DNA from 4 places in the Plantactinospora sp. CA-294935 genome. Region 4 is predicted to be linked to each of the others. Evidence: riboswitches for the same ligand, from Rfam matches in the RefSeq annotation. Region 4 holds a riboswitch; each other region holds the start of a gene.

Region 1 (5,297 bases), 7.4 Mb from region 4:
GGCGCTGGCCACCCGCCGGCTCACCGCTGCGGACAGCGTGACGGCGTGACCAGCGAGATCCACAGAAGCTGGATGCCCCAACCCCTGTTTCAACTCTCCTAGCTAGCAACGCGGAAGCCCTGGCGGGACATTGGTACTGGCCAGGGCTTCCGCACGTGGAGCGGGTGACGGGAATCGAACCCGCACTGTCAGCTTGGGAAGCTGATGTTCTGCCATTGAACTACACCCGCGAGCGGACCCCACTGTACCTGGTCGGGTCCGATCATGCACTCACCCTCCCCCGCGTACGGCTGCCAGGGCTCTGTCACTCGCTCGGACTGGTCGCGAACCACGCCGTGCCACCTCGTTTGCAACTACGGCCACGACGAGTAACGTCCGCCCCACCTGCAACTATGGCTCTGCGTCACTACAGGGCCACTCTCCGGATGCAAAGGGTGTTGGCAATGGCGTTTCGTGGACTGCGACCGTCGTCGCGTTCCGGCATGACCGGCATGGCGAGCATCTTTCTCGTCCTGCTGCTCGGCCCCGGTCCGGTGGTGGCGGCACCCTCGGGCTCGGCCGGAGGGTCCGGCGGACCGGGCTGCGCCGAGACGACCGAGGTTCATCCGCACGGGAAAGCGCGGCCCGGAGCGCCGCACACCACCGAGCCGAACGAGCTGACTCCGACCGAGGCCGCCGAACTGGAGCGTGCGGTCGAATCGGCGTACGCGCAACGGGTCGGGGTGGCGCCGCTCGGTGTATCGAGGAGGCTCAGGATTACCGTCAACGTGGTGTTCCACGTGATCAGCGAGCGGCGGACCCGGGCCGACGGGGACATCCCACTCTCACTGATCAACGCCCAACTGAAGGTGTTGAACGACTCGTTCGGCGGGCGTACCGGCGGGGCCTGGACGCCGTTCCACTTCAGGCTGAGGAAGGTGAACCGGGTGGTGAACCCGGCCTGGTATCCGATTGTGCCGGAGAGCCCGGCGGAGGCGCAGATGAAGCGTGCGCTGCGGGTCGGCGGCAAGCACACCCTGAACGTCTACACCGGACTACTGGCCGACGAACTGCTCGGCTGGGCGACCTTCCCGAAGCGCGAGTTCGACCCGTACGACGGGGTGGTGGTGCTCGCCGAGTCGCTGCCCGGCGGCCGGGCGGCGCCGTACAACGCGGGTGACACGGCGACCCACGAGGTCGGACACTGGCTGAACCTCTACCACACGTTCCAGGAGGGTTGCGCGGGTCGAGGCGACCACGTCTTGGACACGCCCGCCGAGGCGGAGCCGGGCTTCGGCTGCCCGGAGCGACGGGACACCTGCGCGACGAGGCCGGGCCTCGACCCGATCCACAACTTCATGGACTACTCGGTCGACGCCTGCATGTACGAGTTCACCTATGGGCAGGCGCTCCGGATGCTCAGGGCCTGGAAGGCGTTCCGCGAGCCGTAGGTCAGGACGCCGGGACCGGCGCCTCTTCGACGGCCCGGCGGCGGCCGCGCCGCTTCGGCCCGGCGGCGGCACTGCCCTCGGGAGCGCCGATCGCGCCGGCCGGGTCGAGCCAGACCTGCACGGCGGGACGCTCGGACCGATCTCCGGCGGCGAGCGGCGTGGCGCCGTTGCTGCCGTGCCGGGCAACCATCGCCACGTCGACGGTGAACTCGAAGAGCCGCCAGTCGACCTGCGGTGCGGCCCGCAGGTTGCCGGCGAGCTGGTCCACCCGCGCCTGGTCGGTCACCGGCCGGGCCCGGCCGGCGACGTACGCCTCGTCGTCGCTGTCCTCGGGAGGGAACGAGTGCAGCGCGTAGCGCCCGTCCCGTTCGAGGTCGCGCCGCTTCGGAGAGTCGACGACGAAACAGAAGAGTCCCTCGTCGGTGATGACCGGGGACACCGGGTGCACGCGCGGCCCACCGTCGGCGCGCACGGTCGCCAGGTAGCCGAGACCCGGGCCGTACTGCTGGATGAGGACGCGGATCGCGTCGGCGAGTCGGGGCTCGTCAGAGGCGAATTCGGACCAGGATGCCATGGGTACATTCTATCGAACACATGTTCGATCACCTACCCCGATCCCACCCATCGGCGAGGTCGCGGCCCGTCGACTTCGCGCGACTCGCTAAGGTGATCCGGTGCTGCTCTCCGACCACGACCTAGTGATCGAGATCAAGGCGGGCACGCTCGCGCTTGAGCCGTTCGAGCCCGCGCTGGTGCAGCCGTCGAGCATCGACGTACGGCTGGACCGGCTCTTCCGGGTCTTCAACAACCACCTCTACACGCACATCGACCCGGCGGTGCAGCAGGACGACCTGACCTCGCTGGTCGACGTGCCGGACGGCGAACCGTTCGTGCTGCACCCGGGTGAGTTCGTGCTCGCCTCCACGCTGGAGGTGATCTCCCTCGGCGACCAGTTGGCGGGAAGACTCGAAGGGAAATCGAGTCTGGGCCGGCTCGGCCTGCTCACCCACTCGACCGCGGGCTTCATCGACCCCGGGTTCTCCGGCCACGTCACGCTGGAGCTGTCGAACGTGGCCAACCTGCCGATCCGGCTCTGGCCCGGGATGAAGATCGGCCAGCTCTGCATCTTCCGGCTCTCGTCGCCGTCCGCCCACCCGTACGGGTCGGCCGTCTACGGCTCGCGTTACCAGGGGCAGCGCGGCCCCACCCCGAGCCGCTCCTGGCAGAACTGGCGCACCTGGCCCACCCGCTGAGGCTGCCGGCGTCAGAAGCAGCGCGCCGGCACCAAACGGCCCGGACCGGGCCCGACGGGGAGCCGGGAAGGCGAACAGAACCGAATGGCAGAACCCCCGCCGCACCTGCGCGACGGGGGTTCTGCCATTGACTCGCTCCGGGATGCGTCAGCCGGGTCTACCGAAGCTGTGGATCTCGCCGTCGTCCATCCGCTTCATCTTGATCGGTTCGCCGGCCCGGGAGGCGTGCACGATCCAGCCGTCGCCGACGTACATGCCGACGTGGCTGAGGTCGGCATAGTAGAAGACCAGGTCACCGGGGCGTAGCGCGGAGCGGCTGATGCTGGCCGTCTGGCCGCGCTGCGCCCGGGCGTTGTGCGGCAGCGACACGCCGCCCTGGTTCCAGGCCGCCAGGGTCAGGCCGGAGCAGTCGTACGAGCCGGGGCCTTCGGCACCCCACTTGTACGGCTTGCCGATCTGGGCACAGGCGAACTTGACCGCCTTGCCGGCCGCACCTCCGGGGTAGGTGGCCGGGCAGGGTGCGGGCCGCAGCGGGCCGGCCGAGCCGTTCCCGTACGCCTGGATCCGCAGCTTCTGCAACCGCTCGACCTCGGCGTCGATCTCCTTCTTCTTCGCCGCCAGCTCTTTCTCGGTTTTGGTCAACTGGCTGACCAGCCGGTCCAGCGGAGCCTTCTGGGAGGCGTACTTGTCCTTGAGGTCGACGACCGCCTGCACCTCGCGCTGCTGCTGCCGCGCGAACTGGTCGAGCACCGAGAGCTGGCCGACCAGCGCGGTCGGCGACTTGGAGGTGAGCAGGGCGTTGACCGCCGATGCCTTGTCACCCTTGTACGCCTGCACCGCGAAGTCGCTCACCCGGTTCATCGCGGCGTCGATCTGCGACTGGAGCGGGGCGATCTTCTTCTGCAGGGCGGCGGCCTGCTTCTTCTTCGCGGCCAGGTCCTGCCGGGTGGCGTTGTGCTTCTCGACGACCGGCTCCAGCTTGCGCCAGGCGGTGTCGATCTGCTGCTCGATCTCGGCCACCGACGGTTCGGCGAGCGTCGGCGTCGTGCCGGTGAGCAACACCGCGGCGCTGGCCAGTGCGGTGAGCGCGATGGCGAGAATGGACCTTCGAGTGCGCGGTTTCGCGTTCCCGGCGTCGGTGGATGCCGACCGGAGGGATGGCGACCGCGACGGGGCAGGGGGAGCCACCGGGGTCCGTACTCCTTCTTCCGTAGCCCGCCTACCGGGTTAGCTGACGGGTTCGGGCGGGAAGATTGTCGCCCTACCGCGTGAGACGCGGATTCACCCCATGAAGCTCGGGTCCCCGGTTCGCTGAGTGTGACGATTCGGCGGTGTCGAGACGTCGCCGCCCGGCTAGGCGGCCTGCCGTCGGCTCGACGGTCCCCAACACTAGAGAAGGGTGTTATCCAAACGCAACCCCGTGATCTGAGTCGATTCGTTAGGTATCGGACCAGTCGCTGACGGTGGGAGCCACTGGGACACGCCGAACACGCTGCGTGTCGGTGAAAGTTTTCTGCATAGCGACGAGCTTCGCCGGCAGGTATTGACGGACACCGGTCCCGGGTGGAGGGTGATCTTCAGGCCCACCCCCGGCTCATGGAGGTTCGATGCTTCCCACCACACACCCGCTGAGCAGGAGAATCGCGATCGGGGCCGCGGTCGTCGGCGCCGCCGCGCTGCTGCCGGCCAGCCCCGCGCCAGCCACCGTCGCACTCCCCGAAACCCGGCAACAGGAGTACGCCGCCGCGGCGGCCGAGTTCGGCGTACCCGAGAGTGTGCTGCTCGGCGTCTCCTATCTGGAATCTCGCTGGGACACGAACGCCGGCACGCCGAGCACCAGCGGCGGGTACGGCCCGATGCACCTGACCGACGTCGCCGGGCTGGCCGCCGAGCCGGAACACCCGGAGCACGGCGAGGACCGGCGCGGTGACCCGGCCCGGCCCGCCCGACCGGCGACCGGACCCGCCGGCCCGCACGTCGACCGGACCGGCGACACACCGCCCGGCGGGCAGACCCTGGACGCCGCCGCCGCGTTGACCGGGGTCGACGAACACCTGCTCCGCGCCGAACCGGCGGCGAACATCCGGGGCGGGGCGGCGCTGCTGGCGTCGTACCAGCAGGCGCTGGCCGCGCCGACGGGCCCGGCCAGCGACCCGGCGACCTGGTACGGCGCGGTGGCCCGGTACGCCGGCAGCGACCGCGCGGACGCCGCGGCGGCCTTCGCCGACGAGGTCTACCGGACCCTCGCCGAGGGCGCCAGCCGGACCACGGACGACGGCCACCGGATCACCCTGCCCGGGAGGCCGGGGATGGTCCCGCAGCGCTCCTGGCTGGACCGACTCGGCCTGCCCGGCACGCCCCGTCCGGACGGGCTGGAGTGCCCGCGCGACATCTCCTGCGAGTGGATCCCGGCCCCCTACCAGGCGTTCGGGGACGGCGACTACGGCAACCACGACCTCTCCGACCGGCCGGGCCGGCAGAAGATCGAGTACATCGTCATCCACGACACCGAGGGCAGCTACGACACCACGCTGCGGCTGGTGCAGGACCCCACCTACGTGAGCTGGCAGTACACGCTCCGCTCGGCGGACGGGCACATCGCGCAGCACGTAAA
Region 2 (5,297 bases), 6.5 Mb from region 4:
GGCAAGCCCCATCCGGACACCTTCCTGGCCGGCGCCGAACTGCTCGGGGTCCGCCCCGACCAGGCTGCGGTCTTCGAGGACGCGCTGGCCGGGGTGGCGGCGGGCCGGGCCGGCAACTTCGGCCTGGTGGTCGGGGTCGACCGGGTCGGCCAGGCCGACGCGTTACGCGAACACGGCGCCGACATCGTGGTGCGTGACCTCTCCGAACTACTTCCCGGCGGACAGACCCGGCCGGGACGGGCCGATCCGACGGACGCCGGCCTCGGCGGTGCCGGAACGGCGGACGCCGGGCCGGAGGTGGTCCGGTGACTGCGAGGAGGCGCCGATGATCCGGGAACGGGCCTATCCCGTCGAGCCGTGGCACGTCCGGGAGACCCGGCTCGACCTGGACGTGCTCGCCCAGTCCGAGTCGGTGTTCGCGCTCTCGAACGGGCACATCGGGCTGCGCGGCAACCTGGACGAGGGCGAGCCGCACGGCCTGCCGGGGACGTACCTGAACTCCTTCTACGAGCTGCGGCCGCTGCCGTACGCGGAGGCGGGCTACGGCTTCCCCGAATCCGGCCAGACGATCGTCAACGTCACCAACGGCAAGCCGATCCGGCTGCTCGTCGACGACGAGCCCTTCGACGTCCGGTACGGCGAACTGCTCAGCCACGAGCGGGTGCTCGACCTGCGCGGCGGCACCCTGCAACGGTCGGTCGAGTGGCGCTCCCCGGCCGGGCGTACGGTGCGGATCTGCTCGACCCGCCTGGTCTCGTTCACCCAGCGCTCGGTGGCGGCGATCGAATACCGGGTGGAGCCGGTCGACGGCCCGATGCGGCTGATCATCCAGTCCGAACTGGTCGCCAACGAGCAGTTGCCGGCGCAGAGCCGGGATCCCCGGGTGGCGGCGGTGCTGGAGTCGCCGTTGCAGTCCGAGGAGCAGTTGGTGCACGGCGACGGGGCGCTGCTGATCCATCGCACCAAGGCGAGCGGGCTGCGGGTGGCCGTCTCGATGAGCCACGAGGTGCACGGACCGGAACGCAAGCTGGTCGGCACCGAGGCGTACGAGGACTGGGCCCGGACAACCGTCACCTCGGTGATCAAGCCGGGTGAGGAGCTCCGGCTGGTCAAGTTCGTCGCGTACGGCTGGTCGAGCCGCCGGTCCCGCCCGGCGCTGCGCGACCAGGTGGCGGCGGCGCTGGCCGGCGCGAAGTTCTCCGGCTGGGACGGGCTCTGCACCGAGCAGCGCGGCTATCTCGACACCTTCTGGGACGACTCCGACGTGCGGGTCGAGGGCGACCCGGAGGTGCAGCAGGCGGTCCGGTTCGGACTCTTCCACGTGCTTCAGGCCGGCGCCCGGGCCGAACTGCGGCCGATCGCCGCCAAGGGGCTGACCGGGCCGGGCTACGACGGGCACGCGTTCTGGGACACCGAGACCTTCGTGCTGCCGGTGCTGACCTACGCCCTGCCGTCGGCGGTCGCCTCCGCGCTGCGCTGGCGGCACTCCACCCTGCACCTGGCCCAGGAGCGGGCCCGGACGCTGGGGCTGCGCGGCGCCGCGTTCCCGTGGCGGACCATCCGGGGCCAGGAGACCTCGGCGTACTGGCCGGCCGGCACCGCCGGGTTCCACATCGCGGCCGACATCGCCGACGCGGTACGCCGGTACGTGCAGGCGACCGAGGACGAGCAGTTCGAACGCGAGGTCGGGCTGGAACTGCTGGTGGAGACGGCCCGACTCTGGCGCTCGCTCGGGCACCACGACCGGGACGGCCGGTTCCACCTGGACGGGGTGACCGGGCCGGACGAGTACACGGCGGTGAAGAACGACAACGTCTACACCAACCTGATGGCCCAGCGGAACCTGCTGGCCGCCGCCGACGCCGCCGCCCGGCACGGCGAGGAGGCCTGGAAGCTGGGCGTCGACGACGAGGAGACGGCCGCCTGGCGGGACGCCGCGCACGACATGCACATCCCGTACGACCCGGAGCTGGGCGTGCACCCGCAGGTGGAGGGCTTCACCCGCCACCAGGAGTGGGACTTCGCGAACACGCCGCCGGAGCAGTACCCGCTGCTGCTCAACTATCCCTACTTCGACCTGTACCGGAAGCAGGTGATCAAGCAGGCCGACCTGGTGCTGGCGATGCACTGGCGCGGCGACGCGTTCAGCGACGAGGAGAAGGCGGCCAACTTCGCCTACTACGAGCGGCGTACCGTCCGCGACTCGTCGCTGTCGGCCTGCACCCAGGCGGTGCTGGCCGCCGAGACCGGGCACCTCGAACTCGCGCACGACTATCTGGGCGAGGCGGCCCTGATGGACCTGCACGACCTCAACCAGAACACCCGGGACGGCGTGCACGTCGCCTCGCTGGCCGGGGCCTGGATCGCCCTGGTGGCCGGGTTCGGCGGGATGCGCGACCACACCGCGACGCTCTCCTTCACACCCCGGCTGCCGAGCCGGATCGACCGGTTGGAGTTCTCGCTCCGCTACCGGGGCGTGCACCTGCGGGTCGACGTCCGGCCGCGCGAGGCGACGTACGCGCTGCGCGACGGCGAGCCGGACGACGCACTGGAGCTGCTGCACCATGGCGAGAAGGTCCGGATCACCTGCCTGGAGTCGGTGACCCGGCCGATCCCGCCGGCCCGCCCGACGGGTCCGCAACCGGCCCAGCCGGCCGGCCGGGCCCCCGCCCGCCGTGCCCCCGAAGGCGAGCCCACCTGACCACCGGGCCGGAAACCGGAGATCTTGACGACTTCTTGCCGCCCCCACCGCAAGAAGTCGTCAAGATCTGATCGGCACCCCTAGACCAGTGACAGGTGTACGTGGTTGGTGTGGTCGCTCGACGGGTCGCCGTGTGCACCGCTGTACGACTTCCACCCGGTCGTCGGCAACCAGATCTGCCGGTACCAGATCACGTACAGCACGCCGATCCGGTCGGCGTTGCGGACGAAGAACGCGGCGAGGTTGTTGCCGTAGGTCCGGTTGGCGCCCGTGGCGGCACCCCGGAAGCCGCCCGCCTCGGCGGAGAAGTCGCAGGCCCGCCCCTTCGGGTGCTCGTAGGGGCCGCCGGAGCGGTAGCACCCGGTGAACCGGGTGAAGCCGGCCCGGCGCGCCTCGTTGAAGGCGTGCAGGGTGCGCGGCGTGACGCAGCCCGTGGTGGTCGGGTCGGGCCGGCTGCACGACTGCGGCGGCCAGGAGCCGTCGGCAGCGCGTGGCGCGGGCCGGGCCACCGGTGACCTGGCGTTGACGAAGCCTCCGGTGGATGCGCCGCCGACCTGGGCCAGCGCCCGCTCGGCGGCCTGCTTCTGCCGCAGCATGATGGCGAGCTGCCGGCGCTCCTCGATCACCTCGGCGTCCAGCGCCTGTTTCGCCCGGGTGGCCCGCTCCCGGGCCTGCCCCAGCGCGCGTAGCGCGTCGTTGTCCCGCAGGGCCACCACCTCCAGGCCGCGGGCGCGCTCCAGGAGTTCCTCCGCCGAGCCGCTGTGCAGCAGTACCAGCACCGGGCCGATCCGGCCGGTCTGGTACGCCGTCCGGGCCACCTGCTCCACCCGGGGGCGCAGCTCGGCGATCCGTCCCTCCACCCGGCGTAGCTCGGCGGCGATCTTCGCCTGCCGAGCCTGGGTGTTAACCAGCGCGTTCTTGGCCTGTAGGTAACCTCGGCCGGTCGATTCGAGTACGTCGCGCAGGAGCGGCGTGTCGCCTTCGTCGCCGAGAACGGCGGGGCTGTTCGCCTCCGCCACGCCGGGCCGGAGCGCTGCGCCGGCGAGCGCGCCGAACGTGGCGAGCAGGGCCAGGGCCAGCGGTAACCGCCGACGTGTGGATCCCGTCATGCATGTCCCTCCGTCGCCCGCCTACCGAGTTAGCTGACGGGTTCGGGACGGAACAAGCCCCTACCGCGGTTGCGGACTCACCCCACCTACCTGGGTCCCCGGCTCACCTCGTTGGTGATTCGGCGGCGGTCACGCCGGCGCGGAGGGGTGCGCCACCGGGCGAAACCGGGGTCAGCCTACCGGACCAACCGGGCCGACCTCGGGAATTCCGGGATGATCCGCCGTGGAAAATTCACCCGGCTACCGATCATGAGTCGCGCCGGTACGACCTCGACCTAGCGGTCGCGCGGATCCTCCGAGTACCGCTCGCCGCTGGACGGCATGCCCACGGCGTCACGCGGCGGCGTGCGGCGCGGATCGTCGAGCGACCTCGCCTTGGCCGCCTCGTCCGCCCATTCGCTCCGGTCGGGATTCTGCTGCCCCGGCTCGTCGGTGCGGGCCGGGCCGGACTTCGCCTTGCCGGATTTCTGGCGGGCCATAACGTCCCTCACGTTCGTCTGCCGGTCGGCACGTCGGCCGTCCCGGTGCCTGGTCGGACGTTCCGGCCTTCCCCGACTGCGCACCGGCAAACCCGGGCGCCGGTCGGCTGGCGGCGTGTGGTTGAGCCCGGCGCCGCCGGGTAAGACCGACAGGACGGCGGTCGGCGTCACACCCGCGACTCTCCGCCGGGAAGAGGCATGGGAGGCAGTCGAATGGACACCCGGACCACCGAGACCACGATTCCGGCCGGAGACGTACGACTGACCGGCGACCTGGTCGTCCCCGCCGACGCACGCGGGATCGTCCTGTTCGCACACGGCAGCGGCAGTTCCCGGCACAGCCCGCGCAACCGGATGGTGGCCGAGGCGCTGAACCGCCATGCCCTGGCCACCGTGCTGGTCGACCTGCTGACCCGGGACGAGGAGGCGCTCGACGACCGGACCGGGGAGTTGCGCTTCGACATCGGCCTGCTCACCGGCCGGCTCGTCGGCATCGTCGACTGGCTGGCGACCGGCGAACCGGCTGGGCGGCTCCCGATCGGACTCTTCGGGGCCAGCACCGGCGCCGCCGCCGCGCTCTCGGCCGCCGCGCAGCGCCCCGACCGGGTGTACGCGGTCGTCTCCCGCGGCGGTCGCCCGGACCTGGCCGGCGCCGACCTGCCCCGGGTACGCGCCGGGACGCTGCTGCTGGTCGGCGGGCTCGACGACGAGGTGCTGCGACTCAACAACCAGGCGCTGGCCGAGCTCGACGCCGGGGCGGAGTTGCGGGTGGTGCCCGGCGCCACCCACCTGTTCGAGGAGCCCGGCGCCCTGGACCAGGTGGCCCGGGAGGCGGCGGAGTGGTTCGCCGGCCACCTGCCCGGCTGACCGCCCGCCCGGCGTTGGTTCGACCGGACAGCCCGGGACGGACGTGCGCGGGTTCTCCATACTCGAAGAATGACGGCGTTGTCCCGCGACCTGAGCACGACGGACCTCGGCTATCTCACCGGTGGTGCCTGGGGTGCCGTC
Region 3 (5,297 bases), 5.5 Mb from region 4:
CCTCCCGGTCGCGTCGAGAGTGGGCCAACGCCCGGCCGAGGTCCATCCAGTACGACTGGTGCCGGTTCGCCATTGCCAGCGGCTCCGGCCGCACGGTGCGGGCCAGCTCGATTACCCGGCCGTACTCGCCCGACTCTGCCGCGATCGACATTCGCCACAGCATCACGTTGGTCGGGCCGAAGCACCCGGCGTTGAAGCCAGCCCCGTCCTCGGGGTCGCCGAGGCTGTCCGCCTCCCGGCTCGCCTCGGCGAGGTGCGCCTGGCTGTCGTCAAAGCGGCCGCCTACCGCGCAGGTGAACGCCGCCGCGAGATGCAACTGTCCGAGAGTCTGCCGTGCGTCCGGCGCGACGGCCGCCGCCTGAAGGTCAGCGAGAGCGCGGGCAGCGACACGGGCGGTGATATCGGCCGCCTCGATCGGCATCGACTGGGTGCACGCGAACCGGGATGCGCCGATCCAGGCCGGGTCGCCCGCATCCTCCGCCGCCGCCAACGCCACCTTTGCCGCGGTGAGGGCCAGATGCCGGTAGCCGAGGTGTCGGAGGCAGGTCGACGCCTGGTAGCCGACCTGCGCCAGGCTCCTGCCGCCGTACGCTGCGGCGTCGAATAGCAGGCCCGGTAGGAGCGGCGCCATGGTGGCGTAGTCGGCTCTGAGGCGCATGGCGGCGCTGCGGTCGATCGCGGCGGCGAGCTGGTCGGCGGGGCGGGTCGGTGTGCGTCGCTCGCCTTCTTCGATCTCGATCAGCGCGGTCCAGATCGCGGGGACCGCGTCGGCGGCGCCGGCCTTTGCTGGGTCGGTCGGGTCGCCTGGCTGGTCGAGCAGGTCGGCGACGGTGACTTGGAGTGCGGCGGCGATCCCGACCAGGGTCGACCTCCGGTCGATGCCCTTGTGACCGGCTTCCACCTGCGAGATGTACGACTGCGAGACTCCTGCCAGGCCGGCGAGTACGGACTGTGTCATGCCGTGGCGCCGGAGACGCCAGTACCGAATGCGCGCGCCGATGCTGTCGGCCATGTCGATCAACTCCCAGGTGGGGCTGGGGTGGTGGCGCCCCAGGCCCTACCCCGGGGCGCCACTTCGGACGGTACACCGGCGAGGGCTGCGGCGATCGTTGCCTGCCGGCGGGGCCGGACGGCGCGGATGACCGGCGCGCGGAGGAACGGACCGGCGGCACCGACGGGCCGTTGGAACCCGTTGACGACGATCGGTTTCCGGTTCTCGCGACGTCCGGAGCGGGACCGTCAGTCGGTTGTCGGTGTGGCCGGGTTGGGCTCGTCGAGGGCCGCCCGCAGCAGCGTGCCGGTCTGCTCGTCGAAGGCGACCAGCCGGATCGACTCGACCGCCGACGGCGTGGACCGGAGCGTGTCGACCGCTATCCGCGCCGCCCGGTCGGCCGGAAACCCGTAGACCCCGGTGGCGATGGCCGGAAACGCGACGCTGCGCGCGCCCACCTCGTCGGCGACCGCCAGACAGCGGCGGTAACAGGAGGCCAGCACCTCGGCCTCGCCGTACCCGCCGCCCTCCCAGACCGGGCCGACGGTGTGGATGACGTGCCGGACCGGCGGGTCGAGGTCGAACGCCGGGGTCGCCACCGCCTCGCCGGGTGGACAGGGGCCGATCGCCCCGCCCGCCTCGGCCAGCCGGGGGCCGGCCGCCCGGTGGATGGCGCCGTCCACACCACCGCCGCCGAGCAGCGACTCGTTGGCCGCGGTGACGATCGCGTCCACGCGCTCCCGGGTGATGTCGCCCCGGACGACGTCGATGATGGCCATCCGCCGATGATGCCAGCCGGCGCGCGAGCTGTCCGCACAACGCGACCGCCCCGCCACCTGGCGGGCAGGTGACGGGGCGGTCGAAGTTGGCTCGGGCCTACAGCATGGAGACGTGCACGTGGTCGGTGTGGTCGCTCGGACCGCTGTAGGAACTCCAGCCCTCGTCCGGGAACCAGATCTCCTTGTACCAGATCACGTAGAGGATGCCGAGCCGGTCCGCGTTACGGATCAGGAACGCGGACAGGTCGTTGCCGTACTTCATCTGGTCGTCGTTGGCGGCCCGGCTGAACCCCGAGTTGCGCAGCGACCAGTCACAGGCGCGGCCCTTCGGATGCTCGAACGGCCCACCGGGCCGGAAGCAGCCGACGAACCTCTTGAAGCCCGCCCGGCGCACCTCGTTGTACATGTGGAGTGTCCGGGCGGTGATGCAGCCGCCGGTGGTCGGGTCGTCCCGGTTGCAGGGCAACCCCGGGAAGCCGTCCGCCATCCCCGGCCCGGGACGGGCGACCGGCGATGTGGCCGCCACCAGGCCCTTGTCGGGGCGCGAGTTGCCGCCCACCAGGGCGAGCGCCTTCTTCGCGTCCGACTGCTGCTTCTTGATGATTTTCTCTTGCGCGGCCTGCTTGGCGACCTCCTCGTCGATCGCCTTCTTGGCCGTGCCGACCGCGTCCCGCGCCTCGTTGAGCGCCCGGAGCTTGCTGTTGTTGAACAGGTTCAGCTCGTTGAGCGCCGAAGCCCGCTCCATGAACGCGCTGGACGAGGAGTCGGCAGAGTTGTTGCTCAGCAGCATCGCGATGGCGCTGAGCTTGCCGCTGCGGTAGGACTCGGCCGCGATCTCGCTCGCCTCCGGAGTGAGTGCCGCCAGCCGGGCCTCCGCCTGCTTCAACTGGTTGCCGAGCTGCTGCTGCCGCCGCTGGGACTTGGTTCGTTCGGCCTTCGCCTCGGCGAGCCGCTTGCCGGCACTGGCGAGCACGTCTCCGAGCACCGGCGAGTCGGCCTCTTCCTGAGGGGCCGGTTTCGGCGCGGGCGCCGCCGACGCCTCCGACGGGACCACGACCAGAGCTGCGGCGGTGAGCAGTGCCAGGGCAGTCGCCAGCCTTCGGCGTAGGGGTGCCCTCACATGTATCCCTTCCGTCGGCCGCCGACCGGGTTAGCTGACGGGTTCGGGATGGAAGTGGTCCCTACCGCTCTCGCGGATTCACCCCAGGGGTGCGTGGGTCCCCGGCTCGCCGTGTGGCGATTAGGCGGCGATCAGCGCCGGACCACGCGGTATCCGGCGGCTATGAACGGCAGACAGCATACCCGGTTTCACTTCCGGAATGGCAAGACCCGTTCGCGGCTAAAGGCGTTGCCAGGCAACGACTATCAGTAATCACCGCGTGTCGGAGGCATCGAAGGACGTGCTTTGCCCGCCATTATCGACTAGCTGCTGTCGGCTATTTACCATGCGCGTTCCCACCCCTCCGACGTGCGGAAACGTGTCCAGGATGGTCGTTCGGTGATTCTCCGGTCACCGCCTGCGCCAGGGTGTTGTGCCGAACAGCACACCGGCCACCGTACCGGCCGAGAGGAGACCCGCTGTCACCACGCCGCGGTGCTGGGACAGCCAGAGTTGCGGACTCCGTGTCCGGTACGGCGTGCCGAACGCGCCGTGCGCGCCCGGGTCCGCCCCGGTGCCGTCGTCGACCGGGTGCCAGAGGTTGGCCGGTCGACTCCGGTCGGCCGGCTGCTCCGTCTGCTGGCCGGAGTACCCGGTCCGGGCCAGGTACCGGTCGAGCAGCCCGGGCAGGCACCGGTTGCCGAGGATGGTGCCGACCGTCGAGGCGCCGACCCAGTACTCCCGCCGGCCCGGCCGGTCGGCCGCGTACACGATGGCCCGGGCCGCCAGTTCGGGCTGGTAGATCGGTGGCACCGGTCGGGCCCGGTTGCGCAGCCGGGACAGCACCCAGTCGAACTGCGGGGTGTTCAGCGCCGGCAGGTGCACCATGGTGAGCCGGACCGGGCTCCGGTCGTGCAGGAGTTCACAGCGCAGCGACTCGGTGAACCCGACGATGGCGTGCTTCGCGCCGCAGTACGCGGACTGCAGCGGGATCGACCGGTAGGCCAGTGCCGACCCGACCTGCACGATCGTGCCGGTCCCGCGCGGCAGCATCCGGTCGAGCGCGGCCCGGGTGCCGTGGACGTACCCGAGGTAGCAGACCTCGGTCACCCGCCGGAACTCCTCCGGCCCGATCTCCGTGAAGGGCGCGAACACCGAGGCCATCGCGTTGTTGACCCACAGGTCGATCGGCCCGAGTTCGCTGGTCGCCCGGTCCGCCGCCGCTTCGACCTGGCGGTGGTCGGCCACGTCGGTCTCGATCGGCAGCGCCACACCCCCGGCCGCACGGACGTCCTCGGCCGCGCCCCGCAGGCCGCTCCCACCCCGGGCCAGCAGGGCCAGCCGCATCCCCCGGCGGGCCAGCAGCCTGGCCGTCGCCCGGCCCACCCCGGCACTCGCTCCGGTGATCACCGCTACCCGCGCCGCAGGTCGCCCGCGCATCCCGCTCCCCCGTCCCGAACCTCCCCGGATCGCCGGGCGCCGGCTACCCGACCGAAGCTCCGACAAACTCCGCCGATCGGGCAGGACGGCACGGAGTACCGGAGACGCGGAAGACCGGTGCAACCGGGGCAAGCCACCCGTCCGGGTGAGGATGAAGACCGGCCGCGCGGGTAACCGCGTCCGCGATGGTGCGGCGGGTGGAGGAACGAGTGCGCGGACGCGCGGTACCGGCGACGACCGTCGGTGCCGCGCTGGCCGCCCAGGTGGTGCCGGCCCTGACGGTGCTGCCCGGGGTACGGCTGCGGTTCTTCCCCCGGCTGAGCGGACGCGGCTCCCCGGGGCACGTCGCGCTCACCTTCGACGACGGCCCCGACCCGGCCTCCACCCCGCTCTTCGTCGAGACCCTGGCCGCGCACCAGACCCGCGCGACGTTCTTCCTGCTCGGGTCGATGCTGGCCCGGGCACCGGAACTCGGCCTGGACCTCGCCGCCGCCGGGCACGAGGTGGCGGTGCACGGCTGGGCGCACCAGAACCTGCTGCTCCGCGGCCCGCACGCGACCTACCGCGACCTGGCCCGGACCCGCGAGCTGATCGGTGCGGTGACCGGCCGGGTACCCCGGTTCTTCCGCCCGCCGTACGGGGTGCTCAGCGCCGCCGCCCTGATGGCCGCGCGCCGGCTGGACCTGACCCCGGTGCTCTGGACCTGCTGGGGACGGGACTGGACCCGGTCGGCGACCCGCTCCTCGGTACTCGACACGCTGCGCGGCGGGCTGGCCGGCGGCGGAACGGTGCTGCTGCACGACTCCGACTGCACCTCCGCACCGGGTGCGTGGCGGGCCAGCCTCGCCGCACTGCCGTACCTGCTGGAGGAGTGCCTCCGCCGGGGCTGGCGGGTCGGCCCGCTCGGCGAACACGGCTGACCCGGCAGCCCGCGATCGCCTCCGGGGGTACGGTCAGCCGCTGCCCGTTGATCGAGACCCCCAGCGGC
Region 4 (5,297 bases):
GCCGACCGGCCGGGTCTACTTCGCCGGTGACTGGTTGAGCCACGAGGTGGCCTGGCAGCACGGCGCGTTCGTCTCGGCCCGCTCGGTGGTCACCGCGCTGCACCAGCGGGTGATGGCGGGCTGACGCCGTCACGCGGTTCAGCAGTTGGTCGAGGTGACTCTCCAGCCGCACCGGTCGTAGCCGCGCAACCGCACGGTCAACCAACACAGGTCAACGAAGCTGCCCCGCGACAGCGGCACGCTCCGCCGTCAGGATCCTGACTCATCTCGGCAATGTGCCAGCCCGTGCCCAGAGACGCCGCTGGCCGGGTCCCCGGTGTGGGGGACCCGGCCAGCGGATACGTTCGTGCCGCTGTTCGGTTGTCAGCTGTTGTTCCAGGCGTTGGCGACCAGGTCAGCGGCCTGGTTCTCCCACTGCGCGTACGCGTCGGGGTACGCCGACACCTGTACCTTCTGCGCCGCGGCAGTCAGCGGCAGGTCATGCCAACCGTCGACCTGCTTCAGTCCCTTCAGGAACGCGATGGTGGAGTATTCCGGATCGGTGATCTGCTCCGGCGTTCCCCAACCCGACGACGGACGCTGCTGGAACAGACCCTGCGAGTCGTGGTCGTTGCGGTCACCCAGGTGGCCCAGGTTCTCCAGCTTCGACTCCTGAAGGCTGGTGCCGACCGCGATCACGGCCGCACGCTCGTCCAGACCGGCCTTCTTCGTGGCCTTCACGATCGCCTTCACGTTGTCGGACTGCTCACCCGACAGCGAGATCCGGGACTGCTCACCCTGCACACCATGCGGCACGAGCTTGTCCCGCGACGGCTTACCGCCCTTACGGTCCTTGTCGCTCTTGCTCTTGTCACTCTTATCCTTGCGGTCCTTGTCGGCCTGCATGACCGACTGCGACACCGGCGAGCCGGCATGCTCGGGAGCGGCCTGCGCGGCCACGGCGGGGCCGGCGACAGCGCCGCCGACGAACGCCAGGCCAGCCACACCCAGAGCGGTCTTACGAACCAGAGAAGTCTGCTCGACGGCCGGGAGCCATCGGCTGAACAGAGTCTTGTTCATGATGGTCTGCCTTCCAATCGGGGATGAACACCCCAGCGGGGGACGCGGGGTGCCATTGGAGAAAATGTGTCCCGAGACGTCGTGGCCTCCAGGGACAACAGGAAAACCCGAATACCTACGCGGGGGGCGGCTGGTACTCAGGCGAACACCATATGTAACGACCGGTGGCCCCGGATCATTCCCCGAGGGCCCGGCACCAGCACAGGCGGCAGGCGGTGTTACTCGGCCGTACACGAGATGTAACGACTGGCGGGCGCTCTGCATTCCACCCCACCGGGTCGATCATGAAATCGGCGGAGGTCTCCGACGGGATGGGCCGCCTCCCCGACGATGACCGGTCGGGCGAGGGTGGTTGCCCGACGGGATGGGCATCTCCTCTTCGGGGTGATATCGGGGAGTCATCATGATGACTCCCCGATATCACGCTCGACCGGAATATACCGTCCAGAATCTGCCCGCCCAGGTCGAGCAGGCGCACCTCGACGTCTCACGGATCCCGGCGATCGTCCGGGTCACCCCTCGGCAGTTGCCCCTCTGGCAGGCGGCGGATCAGAGCAGCGGGGCGACGTCTCGGGTGATGGGTACGGCCAGCACGGTCGGGCTTTCCGTGCCGAGCGCGGACCGGAACGCCGCCCTGAACTCGTCCACCGACTCCACCTGGTGGGCGGTGCAGCCGTAGCCACGGGCGATGCCGGGGATGTCCAGACCGGGAAGTTCCAGTCCGGGTACGCCCGGCGCGTCCTCCAGTTCGGCGAAGGCCTTCAGCACGCCGTACTCCTGGTTGACCGGCACCACGAAGACGACCGGCAGCCGGTGCTGCGCGGCGGTCCAGAGCGCCTGCGGCGAGTACTGGAACGAGCCGTCCCCGATCACCGCCACCACCGGCCGGTGCTGCCGGGTGTCCCGCTGGGCGAGCGCGATGCCGACCGCCGCCGGCAGCCCGAAGCCAAGTCCACCGCTGGCCATCTTGAAGTAGGAGCCCGGCCGGGTGATGGTGAGTTGCCGGTGCAGCACGCTGAGGTTGGAGGGGGATTCGGGGACCACGATCCCGTCCGCCGGCCACTCGGCGGCGAGCGCCCCGAAGAGCGCCTCCGGGCTCAGCGGGGTGCCGGCGGCCCCGTCCGGCGCACCGGCCCGGGGCGGTGGCATCGGCCGGTCGGTCGGCGGCAGCCGCTCGGCCAGCCCGGCGCAGGCCAGCGTGACGTCGCCGACCAGGCTGTCGCCGACCGGTGCCCGGGCCGCCTCGGCCGGGTCGTCGGTGACGTGCAGCAGCCGGGTGCCGTCCGGCAGATAGCCCCGCCGGCCGGGGACGTACGGGTAGTAACGGAACACCGGGGCACCGACCACCAGTACGGTGTCGTGCCCGACCAGTTTCTCGGCCAGCGGCCCGATCGCCGGCGGCAGCAGTCCCTGGAACTGGGGATGGTCCTGGGGGAAGCCGACCCGGTCCGCGAACGGCGGCTGCCAGACCGGTGCCCGGCTCCGCTCGGCCAGGGCGACCGCCTCGGCCCAGCCGCCGCTGCGGTCGACCGCGGATCCGATCACCAGCATGGGGCTCCGGCTCGCCGCCAGGATCTCGGCGAACCGGTCCAGTTCCGCCGGATCGGGCGCGACCCGGGTGCTGATCCGGCGTACCTGCGCGGTTCCGTTGGCTGGCTCGTCCCAGTCGTCCAGCGGCAGGGAGAGGTACACCGGCCCGGCCGGCGGCTGTACGGCGGTGGCGAGCGCCCGCATGAATGCCTCGGGAATGTCCTGCGCGCGCAGCGGCTCGTGACTCCATTTGACGTACGGCTCGGGCAGTTGGGTCGGGCGCACGTTCGTCAGCATCGGCTCGGACAAATTCATCGTCCGGGTCTGCTGGCCGGCGGTAACGATCATGGGTGTCTTGTTGTGCCAGGCGGTGACGAGGCTGCCCATTCCGTTTCCGGTGCCGGGTGCGGTGTGCAGGTTGACGTGCACCGGCCGGCCGGTGACCTGGGCGTAGCCGTCCGCCATCGCGACCGCAGAGGCCTCCTGGAGGGCCAGAACGTAGGCGAAGTCGGCCGGAAAGTTCTTCAGGAATGGCTCCTCGGTGGAGCCGGGGTTGCCGAAGAGGGTGGTGAGACCGAGGGAACGGAGCAGGTCGTAGGTCGCTTCGTGCACCGTTGTCATCGGAAGGAGCCTCCTGGAGTCCTCGTCCCATGCTCGGACCACCGCGCCAAGCCGGTCATTTCCGTCATACCGTACGCGTACATGATCATGCCGGTTTATCTGCGCGGCCGCCCGCCGCCCCAAGCCCGGTCGCCGGTCGTCCCGATCGCGCTCTCAATCACTGTTTTCGCTGTTCAGTGGGGTTGGCAACGGCGGAAGGCGGCCAGTAATGTCGGCGGGTCTGGTCCGGCCCCTTGGTCGCCATCTGGGTGACACCGGAGCAGGCCCGCCGAGTCGTTCTGTAACGAGCCGGGGACCCACAGTTATCTGGGGTGAATCCGCGAGCCGCTGGCCCGTGGTAGGGCGGCCTTCCCGCCCGAATCCGTCAGCTAACCCGGTAGGCGGTGTCGGAAGGAGTAGCTGTTCGTGCCGTACCACCCGGGCCCCGGCCCGTCCCCCCAGTTCCCTCGCTGCGTCGCGGCTCCACTCCCGGTCGCCGCGACCGTCCCGGACCGCCCTGACCCGGACCGGCCGACCCCAGGCCGGCACCTGAACCTGGCCCGATAGCGGTCTGTGACGCGGAAGTCGTCGACGCGCGGGCGCTGCCCGGGTCCGCCGGCCAACTGGTCGCGGTCCCCGGTGGGGCCGCCGGCCGGTCGCGACGGATCGTGGTGGCGCTGATTCCGCCGGTACGCCGATAGCGGCGCGCCCACCGGCTGGCGCACCGTCGGTCCGTCCGTACGTCGGCCGTTCCGCCGAATGCATCGGCGGGCCTCTCCCGGGCGATTTCGTCCGTGCGATTCCGTGCGATTTCACGTCACATTCCGGCAGCGACTGAAACGCCGCGTCATTCCTTGCCCCCGGTGGGGGTGACGCGCATTTCCCCTGGAGGATAACGTTGAAGCACGCAATTAACGGGCGGTTCCGGACCGCCATGTCGGGCCGGCGCAACCGGCTCGCGCTCGCCTCGGCCGCGGTGCTCGCCGCTGCCGCGTCCAGCGGGGTCGTCCTGGCCTCGACCGGCTCGGCGGAGGCCCCGGAGACCTCGACCGTCGCCGTCGCCGAACTCGGCGCCCCGGCGGGGCAGGCCGGAGCGGCCATCGCCACCGCACCGGAGACCACCGCGCCGGAGACGACCGCCCCGGCGACCCCGTCGGAGCCGGCGACCACCGCGCCGACCACCAAGGCGGCGAAGGCGACCCCGGCCAGCACCCCGAGCAAGCCACCGGCGCCGCCGGAGTCGAAGCTGCTGGACTACGAGTTCCAGGCCCAGATCAACGGCTGGTACTGCGGCCCGGCCGCCACCCGGATCGCGCTGACCGTCCGGGACAAGCAGCCGAGCCAGGACGCCGTCGCCGCCGACCTCGGCACCACGATGAGCGGCACCAACTCGGCCGAGGACACCACCCGGGTGCTCAACAAGATCACCGGGACCGACTTCTACCGCACCACCGCCATCCCCGGCGGCGCGGCCACCCCGGCCCAGATGGACCGGCTCCAGGCCGACGTCGTGCACGCCGTCACCAGCGGGTACGCCGTGGTGGTCAACATCGCCGGCTCGGCGACCGACCTCGACGGCGGCTGGCACAGCTACCCCGGCGGGCACTACCTGACCGTGGTCGGCTACCGCGACGACGGCCGTACGGTGAAGATCGCCGACCCGGCCATCCCGGGCGAGGACAGCAACTACTGGATGACCACCATCGACCTGGCGAACTGGGCGGCCACCCGGGGCTACTCGTCCTGACCCGCCCCGCCCGCCGGTAGTACCGACGAGACGCCGGCCCGACGAGACGCCGGCCCGACCCACCCACCCGGACGACCCGTGCCGACCGGGGGTGTGGAGCGGGCCGGCGTCGTCGTGTCGTCGGCCGTGCGTGCCCGTGCTCAGGCGGGAATCACTGGCCCTGCCACACCGCCTGGGCGCCCGTGTCGCCGGTGCGGAACACGTAGTACAGGGTGATCCCGGCCGCCGCCAGGGACAGCACCCCGAGCACCAGGGTCAGCACCGGCGACCCCTTGGCGGCGGCAGCGGCCGGGCCGCCCTCGGCGCTCCCCTCGGTCCCGGCGGTCACCGGTGCGGCGGTGACCCGGGGCTTGACCAGGAA

Evidence for each region. A riboswitch is a leader RNA that binds a small molecule or an ion and turns the genes downstream of it on or off. The one in region 4 is predicted to bind cyclic di-AMP.
Region 1: linked by a shared signal. The riboswitch ahead of ACQEVC_RS08325 (NlpC/P60 family protein) and the one ahead of ACQEVC_RS40055 (C39 family peptidase) in region 4 are both predicted to bind cyclic di-AMP.
Region 2: linked by a shared signal. The riboswitch ahead of ACQEVC_RS12300 (coiled-coil domain-containing protein) and the one ahead of ACQEVC_RS40055 (C39 family peptidase) in region 4 are both predicted to bind cyclic di-AMP.
Region 3: linked by a shared signal. The riboswitch ahead of ACQEVC_RS16840 (coiled-coil domain-containing protein) and the one ahead of ACQEVC_RS40055 (C39 family peptidase) in region 4 are both predicted to bind cyclic di-AMP.

Annotation. Positions count from the first base shown of each region.
Region 1 is NZ_JBNJMU010000001.1:1,843,806-1,849,102, forward strand. It holds gene ACQEVC_RS08300 (FtsX-like permease family protein) at 1-49, shown strand, start outside; tRNA gene ACQEVC_RS08305 (tRNA-Gly) at 157-230, opposite strand; gene ACQEVC_RS08310 (zinc metalloprotease) at 483-1,430, shown strand; gene ACQEVC_RS08315 (pyridoxamine 5'-phosphate oxidase family protein) at 1,432-2,004, opposite strand; gene dcd (dCTP deaminase) at 2,105-2,683, shown strand; gene ACQEVC_RS08325 (NlpC/P60 family protein) at 2,831-3,871, opposite strand; cyclic di-AMP (ydaO/yuaA leader) riboswitch at 3,884-4,024, opposite strand; gene ACQEVC_RS08330 (N-acetylmuramoyl-L-alanine amidase) at 4,291-5,297, shown strand, end outside.
Region 2 is NZ_JBNJMU010000001.1:2,740,627-2,745,923, forward strand. It holds gene ACQEVC_RS12290 (HAD family hydrolase) at 1-309, shown strand, start outside; gene ACQEVC_RS12295 (glycoside hydrolase family 65 protein) at 326-2,701, shown strand; gene ACQEVC_RS12300 (coiled-coil domain-containing protein) at 2,782-3,810, opposite strand; cyclic di-AMP (ydaO/yuaA leader) riboswitch at 3,814-3,945, opposite strand; gene ACQEVC_RS12305 (hypothetical protein) at 4,086-4,289, opposite strand; gene ACQEVC_RS12310 (dienelactone hydrolase family protein) at 4,503-5,156, shown strand; partial or broken gene ACQEVC_RS12315 (TIGR04222 domain-containing membrane protein) at 5,217-5,297, shown strand, end outside.
Region 3 is NZ_JBNJMU010000001.1:3,748,535-3,753,831, reverse strand. It holds gene ACQEVC_RS16850 (helix-turn-helix domain-containing protein) at 1-1,012, opposite strand, end outside; gene ACQEVC_RS16845 (O-acetyl-ADP-ribose deacetylase) at 1,240-1,770, opposite strand; gene ACQEVC_RS16840 (coiled-coil domain-containing protein) at 1,868-2,890, opposite strand; cyclic di-AMP (ydaO/yuaA leader) riboswitch at 2,894-3,027, opposite strand; gene ACQEVC_RS16835 (SDR family oxidoreductase) at 3,281-4,309, opposite strand; gene ACQEVC_RS16830 (polysaccharide deacetylase family protein) at 4,519-5,229, shown strand.
Region 4 is NZ_JBNJMU010000001.1:9,227,059-9,232,355, reverse strand. It holds gene ACQEVC_RS40070 (flavin monoamine oxidase family protein) at 1-124, shown strand, start outside; gene ACQEVC_RS40065 (hypothetical protein) at 364-1,059, opposite strand; gene mdlC (benzoylformate decarboxylase) at 1,609-3,210, opposite strand; cyclic di-AMP (ydaO/yuaA leader) riboswitch at 3,467-3,608, shown strand; gene ACQEVC_RS40055 (C39 family peptidase) at 4,088-4,936, shown strand; gene ACQEVC_RS40050 (DUF2231 domain-containing protein) at 5,088-5,297, opposite strand, start outside.